DNA from 4 places in the Nocardia puris genome. Region 4 is predicted to be linked to each of the others. Evidence: riboswitches for the same ligand, from Rfam matches in the RefSeq annotation. Region 4 holds a riboswitch; each other region holds the start of a gene.
The links. A riboswitch is a leader RNA that binds a small molecule or an ion and turns the genes downstream of it on or off. The one in region 4 is predicted to bind cobalamin.
Positions count from the first base shown of each region.

Region 1 (4,200 bases), 2.0 Mb from region 4:
CGGCCGCGTCGCCGCCGGGCGCAGTATCGCTCATCTTCTCGCTCCCGGGGGTGGGTCGGAACAGAAAGTCGGTCGAATGGAACTATAGGGAACGAAGACCCGACACCCGCGACCGAGAGCGATGGTGAACGAGACGTGAGTGGCCTTCGCCTCATGGCGGTGCACGCCCACCCGGACGACGAATCCAGCAAGGGAGCCGCGACGACCGCACGGTACGCCGACGAGGGCCACGAGGTCCTGGTGGTGACGTTGACCGGCGGTGAGCGCGGCAGCATTCTCAACCCCGCGATGGACACCCCGGGCGTGCTCGAACGCATCGATGAGGTGCGCCGCGAGGAGATGGCGGCGGCGGCGCGCGCGCTGGGCGTGCGCCAGACCTGGCTCGGTTTCGTGGACTCGGGGCTGCCCGAGGGCGATCCGCTGCCCCCGCTGCCGGAGGGGTCGTTCGCGCTGGTGCCGCTCGAGGAGGCCACCGAGGCGCTGGTGCGCGTGGTGCGCGAGTTCAAACCACACGTCATCACCACCTACGACGAGACCGGCGGCTACCCGCACCCCGACCACATCCGCTGCCATCAGGTGTCGGTGGCCGCGTTCGACGCGGCGGGCGATCCGGAGGCGTTCCCCGAGGCCGGGGAGCCGTGGACGCCGCTCAAGCTCTACTACGACCACGGGTTCAGCATGAAGCGGCTCGAGGTGTTCGCCGCCGAGTACGAGCGCATGGGCGAGCCGTTCCCGCTGCAGGACTGGCTGGACCGGATCCGCTCGCACGCCGTGGAGCGCGGTGACGTGATGGCGCGGGTCACCACCCAGGTGGAGTGCGGCAAGTACTTCCCGCAGCGCGACGACGCCCTGCGCGCGCACGCCACCCAGATCGACCCGAACGGCGCGTTCTTCGCGATCCCGCTGGAGTTGCAGCAGCGGCTGTGGCCCACCGAGGAGTTCGAGCTGGCCAAGACCCGCGTGCGCACGGCCATCCCGGAGACCGATCTGTTCGCCGGTATCGAGGACGCGTCGCGGTGATGCTCGTTCTGCTCGCCCAGACCCCGAACACCCCGACCGGTCCCGAGTTCGGCAAGGCCTCGCCGCTGGGCCTGGCCATCGTGCTCGTCCTGCTCGTCGGCACCTTCCTGCTCGTGCGGTCGATGAACCGCCACCTGAAGAACCTGCCCGACACCTTCGAGCCGGAGCATCCGGAGCCGGATCAAGCGGCCGACGAAGGCACCGAGCCCGGCGCGGTGCCGCGCGAGAAGCCCGACGCACAAGCGGGCGGGAAGCCGCAGACCGGCTGAGCCGCCGGGCCGGCGCGGCAAGGGATCTGGACAGGCGGGCATGACTCCGCTCACATCGAGGACACCCTCGCGGACCGGTACGAACACCGACATCCAGGGTCGCGGTCCGCGTACCTCGCACCACGCGATACTTGCGGTGACACAATACTTTTCGTGTCGATTGGGGTGGACCACAACGGCGCGTTCCGTCATCCGGCGGTGGTCACTCGGTTGTGCTATCAATGCGGGAACTCCGCTCGACCGAAGGACCTCCATGGACACTCTCCTCGGCCAGATCGACCGCGCCCTCGACATGACCGGCACGATCGTCGCCGCCGTCGACGACGAGATGCTCGCCGCGCCGACGCCGTGCAGCGACTGGGATGTGCGCGCCGTGCTCAACCACACCGTGGGCGGTATGCACGCCCACGCGGCGGCGCTGTGCGGCATCGATCCGCGCGGGGCGCGCGGCGACGACTGGCTGGGCGGCGACGCGCTGGGCGCCTATTCGGCGGCCGCCGAGGTCGACCGGGCCGCCTGGCACCGGCCCGACGTCTCCGACGCCACCGTGCACCTGTCGCTCGGCCCGTTGCCCGGCCGCGCCGCGGCGCTCATCCACCTGGCCGAGGTGGTGGTCCACGGCGTCGATCTGGCCCTGGCCATCGACCGCCCCGACCTCGCCGACGACGGCCTGTGCGCCGAACTCCTCGCGGCCATGTACGCGGGCGGCGGCATCGAGGTCTTCCGCCGCCCCGGTATCTACGACGCCGAGGTCCCCATCGAGGATGACGCCCCCGCGCACCGCAAGCTGCTCGCCTACACCGGCCGCAAGTGGTGAGACGGCCGCTGGGTCACCCGGAGGTTCATTGCCCTTGGTAAGGTCCCGGGGCCGTGGTGTTCGGGAAACCGGTGTGGAACCGGTGCGGCCCTCGCCACTGTGATCGGGAGTGACATATCGACCCGGGCGCCCGCGCGTCCGGAGCCACTGGGGCCCGCCCTGGGAAGGTAGATACGCCGCGCACCACCCGTCAGCCAGGAGACCGGCCACGGCGCTACCCGCTCCACGAGGACCTGGAAGGCGGTCACGGTGACCCCATCTGTTTTCGCGCGCCCGCGTCTCGGCGCGCTCATCGTCGGCGCACTCGCGCTGGCCGGTTGTGCCGCACCACCCGAACCGGCCGCGGCGGGCGAGGCCGCCGCGACCCGGGTGAACTGCGGGATCGAGGTCGCCGTCGACGGCCCGCCGCAGCGGATCTACGCGGCGTATCAGCCGTCCATCGAGATCGCGCACGCGCTCGGCGTCACCGACCGGCTGGCCGGGACGGCGTTCCTGGACGCGGCGGTGCTGCCCGAGTACCAGGAGGCGCAGGCCCGCTCGGCCTACGTCGAGCGGCTGCCCAGCCGCGACGAATTGCTCGCGCAGAACCCGGATTTCGTGCTGTCCGGCTACAACGGGATGTTCGCCGAGTCGGCGCAGTCCAGCGTGGGCACCCGCGCGAGCCTGCACGGTCTCGGCGTGCGCACCTGGGTGCTGAGCCCGCTGTGCCCGAGCGCCGACGGCCTGGCCGACGAGGCCATCGACCCGGCCACCGTCCGCTTCGACAACGTCTACGCCGACCTGCGCGATCTCGGCGCGCTGTGGGGTGTGTCCGAGCGGGCCGAGCAGGTGGTGACCGATCTGAGCGCCCGCATCGACGCGGTGCGCGCGACCGTGGCGGGCGCCGAACGGCCCCGGGTGGCGGTCGTGACGCCCCGCGACGACGGCACCTACAGCATCGCGAGCGGCATCGACTTCGTCACCCAGCTCATCGAGGCCGCGGGCGGGGTGAACGTCTTCGAGGACCGCACCGAACGGCGCAATATCCAGATCGGCGCGGAGGAGCTGATCGCGCGCGACCCGGACATCATCCTGACCAGCCTGTGCTGCCAGGCGACCTATACGCGCGCCGACGCCCAGCCGCAGGCCGACAAGATCCTCACCGATCCCGCGTTCGCGAACCTGACGGCCGTGCGGGAGCGCGCGGTGCACCCGTTCCTGTTCGCCGACCGCGCCGCCGGGGTCCGCCTCGCGCACGCGACCGAACTGGTGGCGCGGCTGATCCACCCGGATCTGTTCGGCGGGTGAACCCGTCGTCTCGCGGCGTCGGCCTGCTGGTCGCCGGCGTCGGGCTCGCCGCCGCCTGCCTGGCGTCGGTGCTGGTCGGCAGGCACGCGCTCACCCCGGCGGCGGTGTTCTCGGCGTTCACCGATTTCCAGGGCACCGACACCGACCGGATCGTGCGCTACATCCGGGTGCCGCGCACCGTCGCCGGGCTGCTCGCCGGTGCCGCGCTCGCGCTGGCGGGTGCCGTGATGCAGGGGCTGACCCGCAATCCGCTGGCCGGTCCCGGTCTGCTCGGCATCAACGCGGGCGCGTCGCTGGCCATCGTCGCGGCCATCGGCGGGCTGGGGATGACGGCGCCGGCCGGGCTGGTCTGGTTCGCGTTCCTCGGCGCGGCCGTTGCCGCCGTGTTCGTCTACACGCTCGGTTCGCTGGGGCTGGGCGGCGCGACGCCGGTGAAGCTGGTCCTCGCGGGGGCCGCGTTCACGGCGCTGTGCGGGTCGGTCACCACGGCCGTCACCCTGCTGGACCGCAACGTCTTCGACGACTTCCGGTTCTGGGTGGTCGGGTCGCTGAGCCGGGCCGACACCGAGACCATGGCGGCGACGGCGCCGTTCGTCGCGGTGGGCGCGGTGCTGGCCGTGGCGCTGGCGCGGGCGCTGAACGCCCTCGCCATCGGCGACGATATGGCGCGCACACTGGGCGCCCGGCTCGCCACGGTGCGCGCGGCCGGTGCGGTGAGCGTGGTGCTGCTGGCCGGGTCGGCGGTGGCGATCGCCGGGCCGATCGGGTTCGTCGGGCTGGTCGTTCCGCACGTCGCGCGGGCCTTCG
Region 1 is NZ_CP107943.1:3,346,321-3,350,520, forward strand. It holds gene OHB21_RS15255 (DUF4307 domain-containing protein) at 1-34, opposite strand, end outside; gene mca (mycothiol conjugate amidase Mca) at 154-1,020, shown strand; gene OHB21_RS15265 (hypothetical protein) at 1,020-1,289, shown strand; gene OHB21_RS15270 (TIGR03086 family metal-binding protein) at 1,543-2,106, shown strand; cobalamin riboswitch at 2,144-2,331, shown strand; gene OHB21_RS15275 (ABC transporter substrate-binding protein) at 2,356-3,393, shown strand; gene OHB21_RS15280 (FecCD family ABC transporter permease) at 3,390-4,200, shown strand, end outside.
Region 1: it holds a riboswitch for cobalamin, as region 4 does, so the genes downstream of both, OHB21_RS15275 (ABC transporter substrate-binding protein) here and OHB21_RS24445 (FecCD family ABC transporter permease) in region 4, are expected to answer to the same signal.

Region 2 (4,200 bases), 1.8 Mb from region 4:
GGCGCGACATGCCGGGCCAGCAGGCGCCATCCGCCCACCCCGTTCGACCGCACGGCCGTGATGTAGGGGCTCGCCATCACATCGGCGGTCTGCGCGCGCACCACCCGCACCGGGTGCGGCGCCAGCCCGATCAGCAGGCACAGCACCGGCAGCACCAGGATCTCCGGCCGCTCCCACGGACTCGTCCCGGTCGGCAACAGCGACACCGCGGGCAGCAGATGCAACGTCAGCGACACCGTCGCCACCAGGATCACCCCGGAGACGAAGGAGGGCAACGACTCCGCGACGAGGGCGAGCGAACTCACCGCGCGGTCGGTGCGCGATCCGGCACGCGAGCCCGCCAGCAGCCCGAGCGCGAGCGCGAGCGGGATCAGCAGCGCGGCCGTGATCGCCGCCAGCACCACGGAATTGCCGAGGCGGCCGAGCAGCACCTCGCGCACCGGCCGCCCCGACAGCAGCGAATCGCCGAGGTCGCCGCGCACGAAATCGCCGGTCCACTCCGCGAATCGGACCGGCGCGGGCCGGTCGAGCCCGAGTTCGGCGCGTTTGGCCGCGAGCTGTTCGGCCGTCGGCTGACCGCCGCCGTGGCGGCTCAACGCCACGGCGGCGGCATCGGAATCCAGCAGCTCGAACAGGCCGAACACCACCAGCGCGACCGCGAACAGCACCGCGATCGCGCCGCCGACGCGGCGCAGCAGATAGCGGATCACCGCGAGACCGCTACTCCGCCAACCAGGTGGTGGTGAAGTTCGCCCAGTCGTCGGTGCCCGGCACGCCGTCGCGCACGCCCTGCACGCGGACGTGCGCGACATCGGGACGCTTGGCGAAGCTGTGCAGGATGTAGCCGCCCTCGTTCCAGAGTTCTTCCTGGAGTTCGAAATACAGCTGCCTGCGGCGCTCCTGGTTCATCTCCGCGCGGGCGGCCGCGAACGTGGCGTCCCACGCCGGGCGGCGCCAGCCGGAGTCGTTGCTGGGCGAATCGCTGGTCATCGTCTGGCCGTAGAAGTAGTCCAGACTGTAGTTCCACCAACCGATGTGGGAGAGCGGCGCTGTGCCCACCACCTCGGTGAAATAGGTGTCGGCAGGCACGGTTTCGAGCCGGATGGTGATGCCCGCGGCCTTGGCGTGCTCGGCGAACAGCGTCGCGGACTCGACCATGCCGGGGATCGCGTCGGCCGTCGGCAGCGTGACGGTCAGGTTCTCCCGCCCCGCCTCCCGCAGCAACTGGCGCGCCCGCTCCGGATCGTAAGTCCGTTGCGGCAGTTGGTCGTTGTAGAACGGCGCGCCCTTGCCGTAGATGTCGTTGCCGACCTCGCCGAAGCCGTAGTACACCGCCTCGACCATGGCCTCGCGGTCCACAGCCAGCCGCATCGCCTGGCGCACCCGCACGTCGTCGAAGGGCGCCACGTCCACCCGCATCTGGAAGGCGCCCATCAGGCCCGCGGGCGGGGTGACGACCTGCGCGTTCGGATCGTTCGCCAGCGTGTGCGCCTGCAGGTAGGACATCTCGTGCGCGGTGTCGGCCGCACCGGAGAGGAAGGCGTTCATGCGCGCTTCGGTCTCGGCGATCTGGATGATCTCCACCTCGTCCAGGTGGACCGGGCCGTCCCAGTACTTCTCGTTGCGGCGCAACAGGGTCCGGTCACCCGGCGACCAGTTCGCCAGCGCGAACGGCCCCGTGCCGACGGGCAGCGTGTTCCGGTCGAACACCGTGGTGCCGTCCTTGATCACGTAGCAGTACCACCCGGCCAGCACCGAACCGAAGTCCGCGATCGGCGTCTTCATCGCCACCACCACGCCGAGGTCGCCGTCGGCGCGGGTGCGCGACATGTCGACCACGGCCAGGTCGCCGGAGGAGGGCCGCGCCGGGTCGAGCATCCGCTCGAAGCTCCACAGCACATCGCGCGCGGTGAGCGGGCTGCCGTCGCTGAACACCACGCCGGGGCGCAGGGTGATGCGCCATTCGCTGCCGTCGGCGTTGGGTTCGAGCGCGCTGGCCAGGCGAAAGCGCAGGGTGAGGTCGTTGTTGTAGGCGACGAGTTTGTCCCATACGTTCTTGCTCACCGCACCGCCCGCGGAGCTGCCCGCCAGGTGCGGGTCCAGCACGTCCACGCTGGCGGCGCGTCCGGCGATCGCGGCGCGCAACCGGCCGCCCGCGCGCGGTGGACCGCCCTGGGGCCCGGTGCCGCCGTCACCGCAGCCGGTGAGCGTGAGCGCGCCGGTCGCGAGCAGCCCCAGTGCGCCCGCGCTGCGCAGCAGCATCTCCCGGCGGCCGAGTGTCCGCCGGTGTCGTATCGAGTTGTCCATCGCCATCCTCGTGGAGTCGTCCCGGTGCCGGCCGACGCAGGTGTCCTGGCTCCCGGATCGACGCTCCCCACCGGCCTTCCAACCCGGGCAGGTCGTGGCCGTACTGCGGCGGTTCGCTCCTCGGTGACAGTTGCGGGACAGCCCCGGATTCGCACCGGTGTTCCCTGCGTCGAGGCCAGACCCTACCGCCCCGAGAAGCGGGCGCGGGCGGGCTCGTCGGTGAACGGCCCGGTCAGGGGTCAGCTGGGGCACGAACGGCGAATCGGCGGAAAAGTGTAGCCGGTGGCCGTGCAGGGCGGTGAACTCCACTGAGTCGCAGAAGTTTTGGCACTATCGGTACATGTTCTACTTCGACGGCGCGCGCGGCCGGATGCACTATCGGCGGTGGCCGGTCGACAACGCGGTGGCCACGGCGGCACTCCTGCCGGGGCTCGGTCAGCACAGCGGGCACTACCACCGATTCGCCCGGAGTCTGGGGGCGGCGGGCATCCGGCTGTGGGCCCTGGACACCTTCGGGCACGGGCTCAGCGAGGGCGATCCCCTGCACCCGGGCACGCTGGCCGAACTGGTGGCCGACGCGACCGCGTTCCTGGACCGGGTGCGTGCCGAAGCGGCGGGCCCGCTGGTGCTGATGGGGCATTCGCTCGGCGCCGTCACGGCGCTCGGGACGCTCGGCGCCGCCGTCCCCGACATCAGCGCGGGCACCGATCTGAACACCGTCGAGGCCAGCTATCCGCTCACGCCGAGCGTGCCGCACGAGGCGTTGGCGGGGCTCGTGCTGTCCGGCGTGCCGCGCCGGGCGCTCGGCGGCGGACGCCCCGATGCGCCGGGTACACCGCTGCCGTCGACGCTGCCGATCCTGGCGGTGCACGGCACCGACGACCGCCGCGCGCCGGTGGAGGCGATGCGCGAATGGGCCGGGCGGCACCCGTGGGCGCGCTGGCACGAATACGCCGACACGGGCCACGACGTGCTGCACGAACCCCGCTACGCCGAGGTGACGGCCGATGTCGTCGCCTGGCTGCTGGAGCGGGCGCACAGCGCGGCGGCAGCTTCGCGCTAGTCCGTGACACACTTCACAAATCCGGCCGAGCCCGCCGGCGCCACGATCGGGCGGGCCTGGGTTCCCCGCGTGTCGACTTCCCCGGCCGTTGGTGTTTTACGACAAAGGCGACATCGGTGGGGGACAACGCGCCCGGGTACCTGCTTAAAATTGCGGGGACCATCGGCCCCCGGGGAGTGACCGGCCGGGCCGGTGCGCGCGGCGACGGTGTGCTCGCGCGCGGTGGAGCAGGCGCCGCCGTGGGGTCGGCGCGGCGCGGGAGAACCGAGTACGGCCGCGGGGCACGCGGCACGATGAGGAAGGGGGACGGTCGATGCGGCCACAGGTCACGAACCTGAATCAGGCTGTCGACGAGGGCAGGCTCTGGATCGACGGTGTACTCGTCGCGGACGGCGCGCACGAACGGTGCGCGCGCCGCTACGAACAGCTGGCCGATCAGGTGGAGGCCCAGATCCACGGGCTCACGGCCGCCACCTCACTGCCGGGGTTCGGCGGATTCGCCTCCGGTGACGCGCTGCGCGCCGGCTTCGAGGGCAAGGCGGGCGAGGCGATCACCCGGCTGCGGGCCTACGCCGACTCCGCGCGCGAGCTCGCGGCGACCTTCCGCGCCGCCGCGGCCGCCTACAGCGCGGCCGACGACGGGCTGGCCGCGGCCGTCGCCGAGGTGGACGCGGCGGGGGTGGCCCATGCCTGATCTGCCCCGCACCGATCCGGCGTACGCGCCGACCGTCGAGGTGTTCGACCACCTCCAGCAGCGCGAGATCCATCAGAAGGTGCAACTGCTCGACCCGGTCGCGCTGCACGCGGGCAGCCAGGCGTGGCAGGGCTCG
Region 2 is NZ_CP107943.1:3,533,633-3,537,832, reverse strand. It holds gene OHB21_RS16200 (ABC transporter permease) at 1-710, opposite strand, end outside; gene OHB21_RS16195 (ABC transporter substrate-binding protein) at 721-2,307, opposite strand; cobalamin riboswitch at 2,346-2,473, opposite strand; gene OHB21_RS16190 (alpha/beta hydrolase) at 2,648-3,370, shown strand; gene OHB21_RS16185 (hypothetical protein) at 3,684-4,064, shown strand; gene OHB21_RS16180 (PPE domain-containing protein) at 4,057-4,200, shown strand, end outside.
Region 2: it holds a riboswitch for cobalamin, as region 4 does, so the genes downstream of both, OHB21_RS16195 (ABC transporter substrate-binding protein) here and OHB21_RS24445 (FecCD family ABC transporter permease) in region 4, are expected to answer to the same signal.

Region 3 (4,200 bases), 2.3 Mb from region 4:
CCCGCGGCGCAAGTGGCACGAACGCCCGGAGTGGCACCGGTGAACCGGGCCGCACGGATGTGTCCGTGCGGCCCGTCACCGGACAGCGGACGACCGGCGCGACCGGCCTACGGGCGCGCCGCCCGCGCCGCCTCGACCAGGTTCGCCAGCGAGGCCTCCACCTCGGCCTGCCCGCGAGTCTTCAGCCCGCAGTCCGGGTTCACCCAGAGCCGTTCGGCGGGAACGGCTTTCAGCGCGGCCCGCAGCGACACGGTGATCTCCTCGACGCTGGGCACGCGCGGGGAGTGGATGTCGTAGACACCCGGGCCCACGCCCAGATCGAAGCCCGCGGCGTTCAGGTCGTCGAGCACCTCCATGTGCGAGCGGGCCGCCTCGATGGAGGTGACGTCGGCGTCCAGGCCCGCGATCGCGTCGATGACCTCGCCGAACTCCGAGTAGCACAGGTGGGTGTGGATCTGGGTGGCATCGGACACGCCCGAAGTGGCCAGGCGGAACGACTCCACCGACCAGTCCAGGTACGCGGGCTGATCCGCCGCGCGCAGCGGCAGCAGCTCGCGCAGGGCGGGCTCGTCCACCTGGATGATCCGGATGCCCGCCGACTGCAGGTCCACCGTCTCGTCCCGGATGGCCAGCGCCACCTGACGCGCCGACTCGCCCAGCGGCTGGTCGTCGCGCACGAACGACCACGCCAGGATGGTGACCGGACCGGTCAGCATGCCCTTGACCGGCTTGTCGGTGAGCGACTGGGCGTAGGTGATCCAGTCCACCGTCATCGGCGCGCGGCGCGCGACGTCGCCGAACAGGATCGGCGGGCGCACGCAGCGGGTGCCGTAGGACTGCACCCAGCCGTTCTCGGTGGCCGCGAAGCCGTCGAGCTGCTCGGCGAAGTACTGCACCATGTCGTTGCGCTCCGGCTCGCCGTGCACCAGCACGTCCAGGCCCAGCTTCTCCTGCAGCGCCACCACGTCGGCGATCTCCGAGCGCATCCTCGCGGTGTACTCGGCCTCGTCGATCTCGCCCTTGCGCAGCGCGGCGCGAGCCAGGCGGATCGCCGAGGTCTGCGGGTAGGAGCCGATGGTGGTGGTCGGCAGCGGCGGCAGGTTCAGGCGGGCCTGCTGCACCGCGCGCCGCTCGTCGGCCGGGGCGCGACGCGCGGCGTCGGGGCCGAGCGCGGCCAGGCGGGCGCGAACCTGCGCGTCCGCCAGGCGCGGGTCCTCGGTGCGCGAGGTCGCCGCCGCACGGGCCGCGGCCAGCTCGTCGGCGATCGCCTCGGTGCCCTGGTGCAGACCGGTGGCCAGCACTCGCACCTCGGCGACCTTCTCCGCGCCGAACGCCAGCCAGGCCCGCAGCCGCGCGTCCAGGCCGGTCTCCGGCTCCAGCGAATAGGGCACGTGCAGCAGCGAGCAGGAGCTCGACACCGCGACGCCGCCCGCGCTGCCCAGCAGGGTGCCCAGCGTGGTGAGCGCGTCGTCGAGGTTCGCCCGCCACACGTTGCGGCCGTCCACCACGCCCGCGACCAGCAACTTGCCCGCCAGCGCGGGCAGCGAGGCCACCGCGGACAGCTCGATCGGCGCGGTGAAGTCGAGCGCGATGCCCTCCACATCGGTGCCGGCCAGCGCGGCCAGGGCCGGGCCGGGGTCGCCGAAGTAGGTGGCGACCAGCACGGCCGGGCGGTCCTCGCCCGCCGTCAGCTCGGTGTAAGTGGAGCGCACCAGGGCGATCTCATCGTCGGTGAGGTCGGTGACCAGCGACGGCTCATCGATCTGCACCCACTCCGCACCGGCGGCCGCCAGCTTGCGCAGCAGCTCGCGATAGAGCGGGACCAGCTCGCCGAGTCGATCCAGTGCCGCGCCTTCGGTGGCCTTGGCCAGCTTCAGGAAGGTGATCGGGCCCACCACCACGGGCCGCGCGGGCACGCCGAACCCCCGCGCCTCGGCCAGCTCGTCGATCAGCTTCTCCGGGTGCAGCGAGAACACGGTGTCGGGACCGATCTCGGGCACCAGGTAGTGGTAGTTGGTGTCGAACCACTTGGTCATCTCCAGCGGTTCCACCGAATCGTTGCCGCGCGCGGCCGCGAAGTAGCGGTCCAGCGGATCGGCGATGCCCGCCACCCGCTCGGGCAGCGCGCCCAGCAGCACGGCGGTGTCGAGCACCTGGTCGTAGTAGGAGAAGGTGCCCACCGGGATCGAGTCGAGCCCGGCCGCGGTGAGCTCGGCGTACTGCGCCTCGCGCAGATCGGCCGCCACCCGGTGCAGCGCCACGGCGTCGATGCGCCCGGCCCAGTAGGACTCGGTGGCGCGCTTCAGCTCGCGCCGCGGCCCCACCCGGGGCAGGCCGAGAACCGTTGCGGTGAAAGGAGTCTGGGAAACAGTCACGGTTGTGCTCCAGTGCCTAGGTCGTGAGCCATCGCCATGCGGGCGGCGTCGACCAGCGGACCTCGCGGGCAGCCGTGTGCAACGGAGCCCGGATGTCGTCACTGGTGGTCCGCGCGCCCAATCCACGAGGCGGTGGCCGCCGGATACGGCGTATCCGGCACAACTGGCAGGTCTTCGGACTCGCGGGCACCGGCGCGGGGGCTCCCGGCCGACCTACTGACCGTCGCTTCCCGGACTCGCGCCCAGTGCTCGATGACGGTGTTCGTTCCTGCATACCGCTGCGGGACAGTCCCGGATTCCCACCGGGTTCCCTCTCACTCGCGCCCGGCTGGCCGGGGCGGGCTTCGACTCCGGCGCGCGACGTAGGGGCTCCATCTCGTCGGCGCACTGGAGAACCAGCTGCGTCGTCCAGCATAAAAGACGCCGCGGTTATTCCGTGCGGGTACCCGTCGCGGGCGCGCACCGCGGTCGCGGGCGGGCGGTGAGATGTGACGGCCGGATGAACGCAACTTCGCACCGTTGCTATGTCTGGTTGTGAAGATCGCTGCGAAGGGTAGTTCCATGTAGGAGCCGATTCCGGGGGCAGGTACGTTGGACCGATGTTCTCGAAAGTCTTGGTTGCCAATCGTGGCGAGATCGCCATCCGCGCCTTCCGCGCGGCCTACGAACTCGGCATCGGGACGGTCGCCGTCTTCCCGTACGAGGACCGCAACTCGGTCCACCGGCTGAAGGCCGCGGAGTCCTACCAGATCGGCGAGGTCGGCCACCCCGTCCGCGCCTATCTCTCCATCGAGGCGATCATCGACGCGGCCAAGACCGCGGGCGCCGACGCCGTCTACCCCGGTTACGGATTCCTTTCCGAGAACCCCGATCTGGCGGCCGCCTGCGCGCGCGCCGGCATCACCTTCATCGGCCCCTCGGCGGAGGTCCTCGAACTCGCGGGCAACAAGGCGCGCGCCATCGAGGCCGCCCGCGCGGCCGGTCTGCCCGTGCTGAAGTCCAGTGCGCCCTCGGCCGACGTGGACGAACTGCTCGCCGCCGCAGCCGAACTCGACTACCCGATCTTCGTCAAGGCGGTCGCGGGCGGCGGCGGGCGCGGCATGCGCCGGGTGGCCGCGCCCGAGCAGTTGCGCGAATCCATCGAGGCCGCCTCGCGCGAGGCCGAGTCCGCGTTCGGCGACCCGACCGTGTTCCTCGAACAGGCCGTGGTGAATCCGCGCCACATCGAGGTGCAGATCCTGGCCGACCAGCACGGCAACGTGATGCACCTGTTCGAGCGGGACTGTTCGGTGCAGCGCCGCCACCAGAAGGTGATCGAGCTGGCGCCCGCGCCGAACCTGGATCCCGCGCTGCGCGAACGTATCTGCGCCGACGCGGTGGCCTTCGCCCGCCAGATCGGCTACAGCTGCGCGGGCACCGTGGAGTTCCTGCTCGACGAGCGCGGCAACCACGTCTTCATCGAGATGAACCCCCGCATCCAGGTCGAGCACACGGTCACCGAGGAGATCACCGACGTCGACCTGGTGCAGTCGCAGCTGCGCATCGCGGCGGGGGAGACCCTGGCCGACCTCGGCCTGAGCCAGGACAGCGTGTCGATCCGCGGCGCGGCCCTGCAATGCCGCATCACCACCGAGGACCCGGCCAACGGGTTCCGCCCCGACACCGGCCGCATCACCGCCTACCGCACGCCGGGCGGCGCGGGCATCCGCCTGGACGGCGGCGCGAACCTGGGCGCCGAGATCGGGGCCTACTTCGACTCCATGCTGGTCAAGCTCACCTGCCGCGGCCGCGATCTGCCCGCGGCGGCGGCGCGCGCGGCGCGGGC
Region 3 is NZ_CP107943.1:7,671,644-7,675,843, reverse strand. It holds gene metE (5-methyltetrahydropteroyltriglutamate--homocysteine S-methyltransferase) at 108-2,375, opposite strand; cobalamin riboswitch at 2,544-2,688, opposite strand; gene OHB21_RS35605 (pyruvate carboxylase) at 2,975-4,200, shown strand, end outside.
Region 3: it holds a riboswitch for cobalamin, as region 4 does, so the genes downstream of both, metE (5-methyltetrahydropteroyltriglutamate--homocysteine S-methyltransferase) here and OHB21_RS24445 (FecCD family ABC transporter permease) in region 4, are expected to answer to the same signal.

Region 4 (4,200 bases):
GGTGAGGTCGCCGGCCGCGGGCGGCTGGGAGGTGCCGCACCCGGCGAGGGTGACGGCCAGCGCGGTCGCGGCCAGCGCTCGATTGCGGATCTTCATGAGGTCGCCTCTCGTGGGGTGATCAACAGATGGTCTTCGCCGGTGTCGGGATGGCGCACGCGGGTCGCGCGCACTCCGAACACCTCGCCGACGATCTCGGGCCGCAACGCGACCTCCGGTGGTGTGAGCGGGAGTGCGGAGCCGTTGTGCAGCACCAGGATTCGATCGCAGTACCGGTCGGCGAGCGCGAGTTCGTGCAGCGCCGTCACCACGGTGCGGTTCAGGGTGCGGGCCAGCGACAGCAGTTCCAGGCGGTGCGTGATGTCGAGGTGGTTGGTGGGTTCGTCCAGCATCAGCACCGGCGTGTCCTGGATGAGCGCCCGCGCCAGCAGCACGCGCTGACGCTCGCCGCCGGAGAGTTTGTGCACCGGCCTGCCCGCGAATCCCGCCAGGTCGACCGCCGCCAGCGCCGCGTCGATGACGTGCTGTTCGCGCGGCCCGCCGACACCCCACGGCGGCAGGTAGGGTGTGCGCCCGAGTGCGACCACCTCACCGGCGAGCAGATCGGCGGGCGGCCGCTCGCCCTGCGCCACCAACGCCACGGTCCTGGCCCGCGCCCGAGCCGAAACATCGTGCACGGCAACACCATCCACGGTCACACGCCCGGCCTTCGGTCTGCGCACTCCGGCCAGGACGTGCACCAACGTGGTCTTCCCGCTGCCGTTCGGCCCGACGATCCCCACGACCTCTCCGGGGCCGATCTGGAACTCCGCGCCCCGCACCACTTCTCGGCGCCCCACCGCACACGTCAAACCCTCGGCCACGATCGCGGCCCCACCCTGCTCCCGCCGCCCGAACCCGGACGTGTCGCCGTGCGCCCGCGTTACCCCGGCGCCCAGGACTTCGACCGGTTCGTGGCGCTGAACCTCACTCATCGCCGGCCGCCCGTGGTCCGCTCGGCATCTCGTGCCGGATTCGAGATGGCGCCCCGGTTGCCGCCGCGCGGGTATGCCCATCGCCCGACCGATTGGTACGTCGGGCACGGGTCGGACCTACCGCACCCGCCTGATGCTCGGCGGAGCGGCATTCAGGACCCGTTGCCTCGGTGGCGATTTCGCCGAATCCCGGAGTCTGATGGCTGGCGTGAGGACCCTCGGGCCGACGGCGCGAACCCGGGCTGTGCCCGGTGCCGTTGCCGGAGATCGGAGCCAGACCCGAAGTACCGCTGAGCCATACAACGGAACGATGGCCGCGAGCGAAGTCGGGCCATGGTGGGCTGAGCCTGCCGCCGACACCCCGGCACGCATGGTTCAGCCGAGGTCGCTGGGCTACACGCTGATCGACGGGTAGTGCAACGCCGAATCCCGGAGCTCGGTGAACGCCCCTCATGCGTCACCGAACCGGTAGCGGCGGCGGCCGAGGAGGAGCAGGAATGTCGGGGCGCCGATGAGGCCGGTGAGGACGCCGACGGGGATCTCGGTGGGCGGGACCAGGACTCGGGTGGCGACGTCGGCGACGACCAGGAACAGGGCGCCGCACAGGGCGCAGACGGGCAGGAGCGTGCGGTGGCGCGGGCCGACGAGCAGGCGGGCGGCGTGCGGGACGACCAGGCCGACGAACCCGATCCCGCCCGACACCGCGACCAGCACCCCCACCAGCACCGCAAGCAGTACGAACAACGCGATCCGCAACTGTTTCACCGGCACGCCCACGGAGGTGGCCGTGTCCGCTCCCAACGTGAGTGCGTCCAGCCAGCCCGCCGCCGCGACCAGCGCAGCCCCGCACAGCAGTACCACCGTCAACGGCAGGCCGAGGGTCGCCCAGTCCGCACCGGCGAGACTGCCGAGCAACCAGAACAGCACCGACTGCGCGGCGGCGGGATCGGCGCTGCGGAACACGAGGTAGCTGCTCAGCGCCGCGAACGCCGAGCCGAGCACGGTCCCGGTGAGCACCAGCCGCAGCGGCGTGAGACCGCCCTGCGCGATCGCGATGAAGAACACGAGCCCGGCCGCCATCGACGCACCCGCCAGCGCGCCGCCGGTGAGCGCCCACACACCCGCGCCGGCGAACAGCCCGGAGGTGATGACGGCCGCCGCGCCGACCCCGGCCCCGGACGACACGCCGAGCAGGAACGGATCGGCGAGCGGATTGCGCACCAGCGTCTGCATGGCGGCCCCGGCCAGCGCGAGTCCGGCGCCCACGATCGCGGCCAGCAACGTTCTGGGCACCCGCAGCTGCCACACGATGGTGTCCAGGCTCAGATCCACCGGCGCCACGCCCGTGAGCCGGTGGCGCAGGACCTCCACCACCGACGACACCGGCAGTGTCTCCGCGCCGAAACCGGTGGCCGCCACCATCGCCACGACCAGCAGTGTCCCGAGCACGGGGACGGCGATCGAGGTCCGCACGCGGATCATCGGCGGTGCTCCACAGGCAAGTCGCGGCCCTTCCAGAGAAGTCCGGCGGGGGAGGTCTGACTTTCGCCGCGAGGCGATCACAGTGGCGCGACCGTTCCGGATTCTCACCGGATTCCCGCACCCGCCGGGGATTGATCAGCAAACTCTACCGTTCGGCCCGCGCCGCCCCGACGGCCGGTCGGCGACGTGGCGAGGGTGCGCGTCCGTCGTTACCGTGAAGAGATGTCGCCGAGGGACGAACGGCATCCGTCCACCGTCAGCGACTGGGATGACGAGCGGCGCAAGGCCCGGCTCCGCGAGACCCGGTTCGGGTTCCGGTGGGAGGGGTGGCGTCGCACCCGGCTGACGCTGTCGCGGGTCGCCGCGCTGCTGATCCTGGCCCTCACGGTCGCCGCCCAGTACTGGGTGTACGACGTGATGCCCGAACGGGCGCGGCTCGCGCTGACCGAGCCGGCGCTGCTGCCCGTCGCGCCGCCCGCCGAGGATTCGGGCTGGGACACCGCGGTGGTCGACATGGTGGGCCTGGGCAACTTGAACGCCGCCGACACCGCCGCCGCGCTGCCCTCGCTCAACCGGATCGGCGTGGTGTGGGCGATCCGCTACGACAACGAAGGCATCGACAGCCGCGTGATCGCGGACCTCATCGTGCGCGCCGCCCAGATGTCGGGGGTGCGCAATATCGTGCTGGCCGGGCACAGCATGGGCGGGGTGATCGCGCTCGAGGTCGCCGAGCACATCCACCGCGGCAGCGACCGGCGGCTGGTGGCGGTGCTGCTCGACTGCACGCCCATGGATCTGAACGCGGTGCGCCCGGAGAGCCGCGGCCGGGGCGAGGACATGCTGCGCTGGATGGGCTGGCTGCCGGGCGCGCGGGAGAGCCGCACGATGCGCTTCGCCGTCGAAACCTACGCTCGCCGTGATCGTTTCATCGACCGGACCGGTCCGGTGCCCGGGATCGCGGCCGGTGAGCTGGGCGAGGTGTTCGACGAGGTGCTGACGGAGAAGATCCTCTCGCACAACGCCGCGAGCAACGGGCTGATCCATTCGCAGTTCCTGGCCATCGTCGGCGGCGGCGCGGTGGACAATCTGCGCGCCCTGTCCGAGCCTGTCGACGGAAAGCCGCGCCCCGCAATCGTTTTCCTGCGGCCGCGGGTCGGCTCGCACGACGGCGTGGTCGACGTGGACTACTCGCACCGGGTGTTGCTCGAACAGGTCGGCGGGCCCGACGGCAGTCTGCTGGTGGCCTATCCGCGCGGCACGGGCCACGCGAATCCGCGCCAGGCTCCGCAGGGCTACAACGAGGTGATCGAGGCGCAGGTGCTGCCGTTCGTGCAGCGCTATCTGGACCGGGCCCGCGACGTCCACTACACCGCGTCACCTCGGTGAGTGTCTTTCGAATCACGCTAACGCTAACGGTTTCAGCGGCTCCCGGGCCCTGCTTCAATTCGCGTCATGTTTCGACCGAGTACGTTCCTTCCCGGCCTCCGTGGCCGCACCACCGCCGCTCTGCTCGCCGTGGCGACGGCCGCGACCCTCGGACTGACCGGCTGCGCGAAGGACGACGCTCCGGTCGCCGCCTCCGACGCCCCGCTCACCTCCACCGTGCCCGCGGGCACCAAACTCGTGATCGCCGACCAGTCCGAGCGGTTGCAGCAGGCGCTGCGCGCCTCCGGTGAACTGGACAAGCTGCCGTTCGAGGTGGAATTCGCCAACTTCGTCGGCGGCCCCGCGATTCTCGAGGCGTTCC
Region 4 is NZ_CP107943.1:5,325,221-5,329,420, forward strand. It holds gene OHB21_RS24435 (ABC transporter substrate-binding protein) at 1-96, opposite strand, end outside; gene OHB21_RS24440 (ABC transporter ATP-binding protein) at 93-971, opposite strand; gene OHB21_RS24445 (FecCD family ABC transporter permease) at 1,422-2,453, opposite strand; adenosylcobalamin (AdoCbl) riboswitch at 2,496-2,581, opposite strand; gene OHB21_RS24450 (alpha/beta fold hydrolase) at 2,676-3,839, shown strand; gene OHB21_RS24455 (ABC transporter substrate-binding protein) at 3,906-4,200, shown strand, end outside.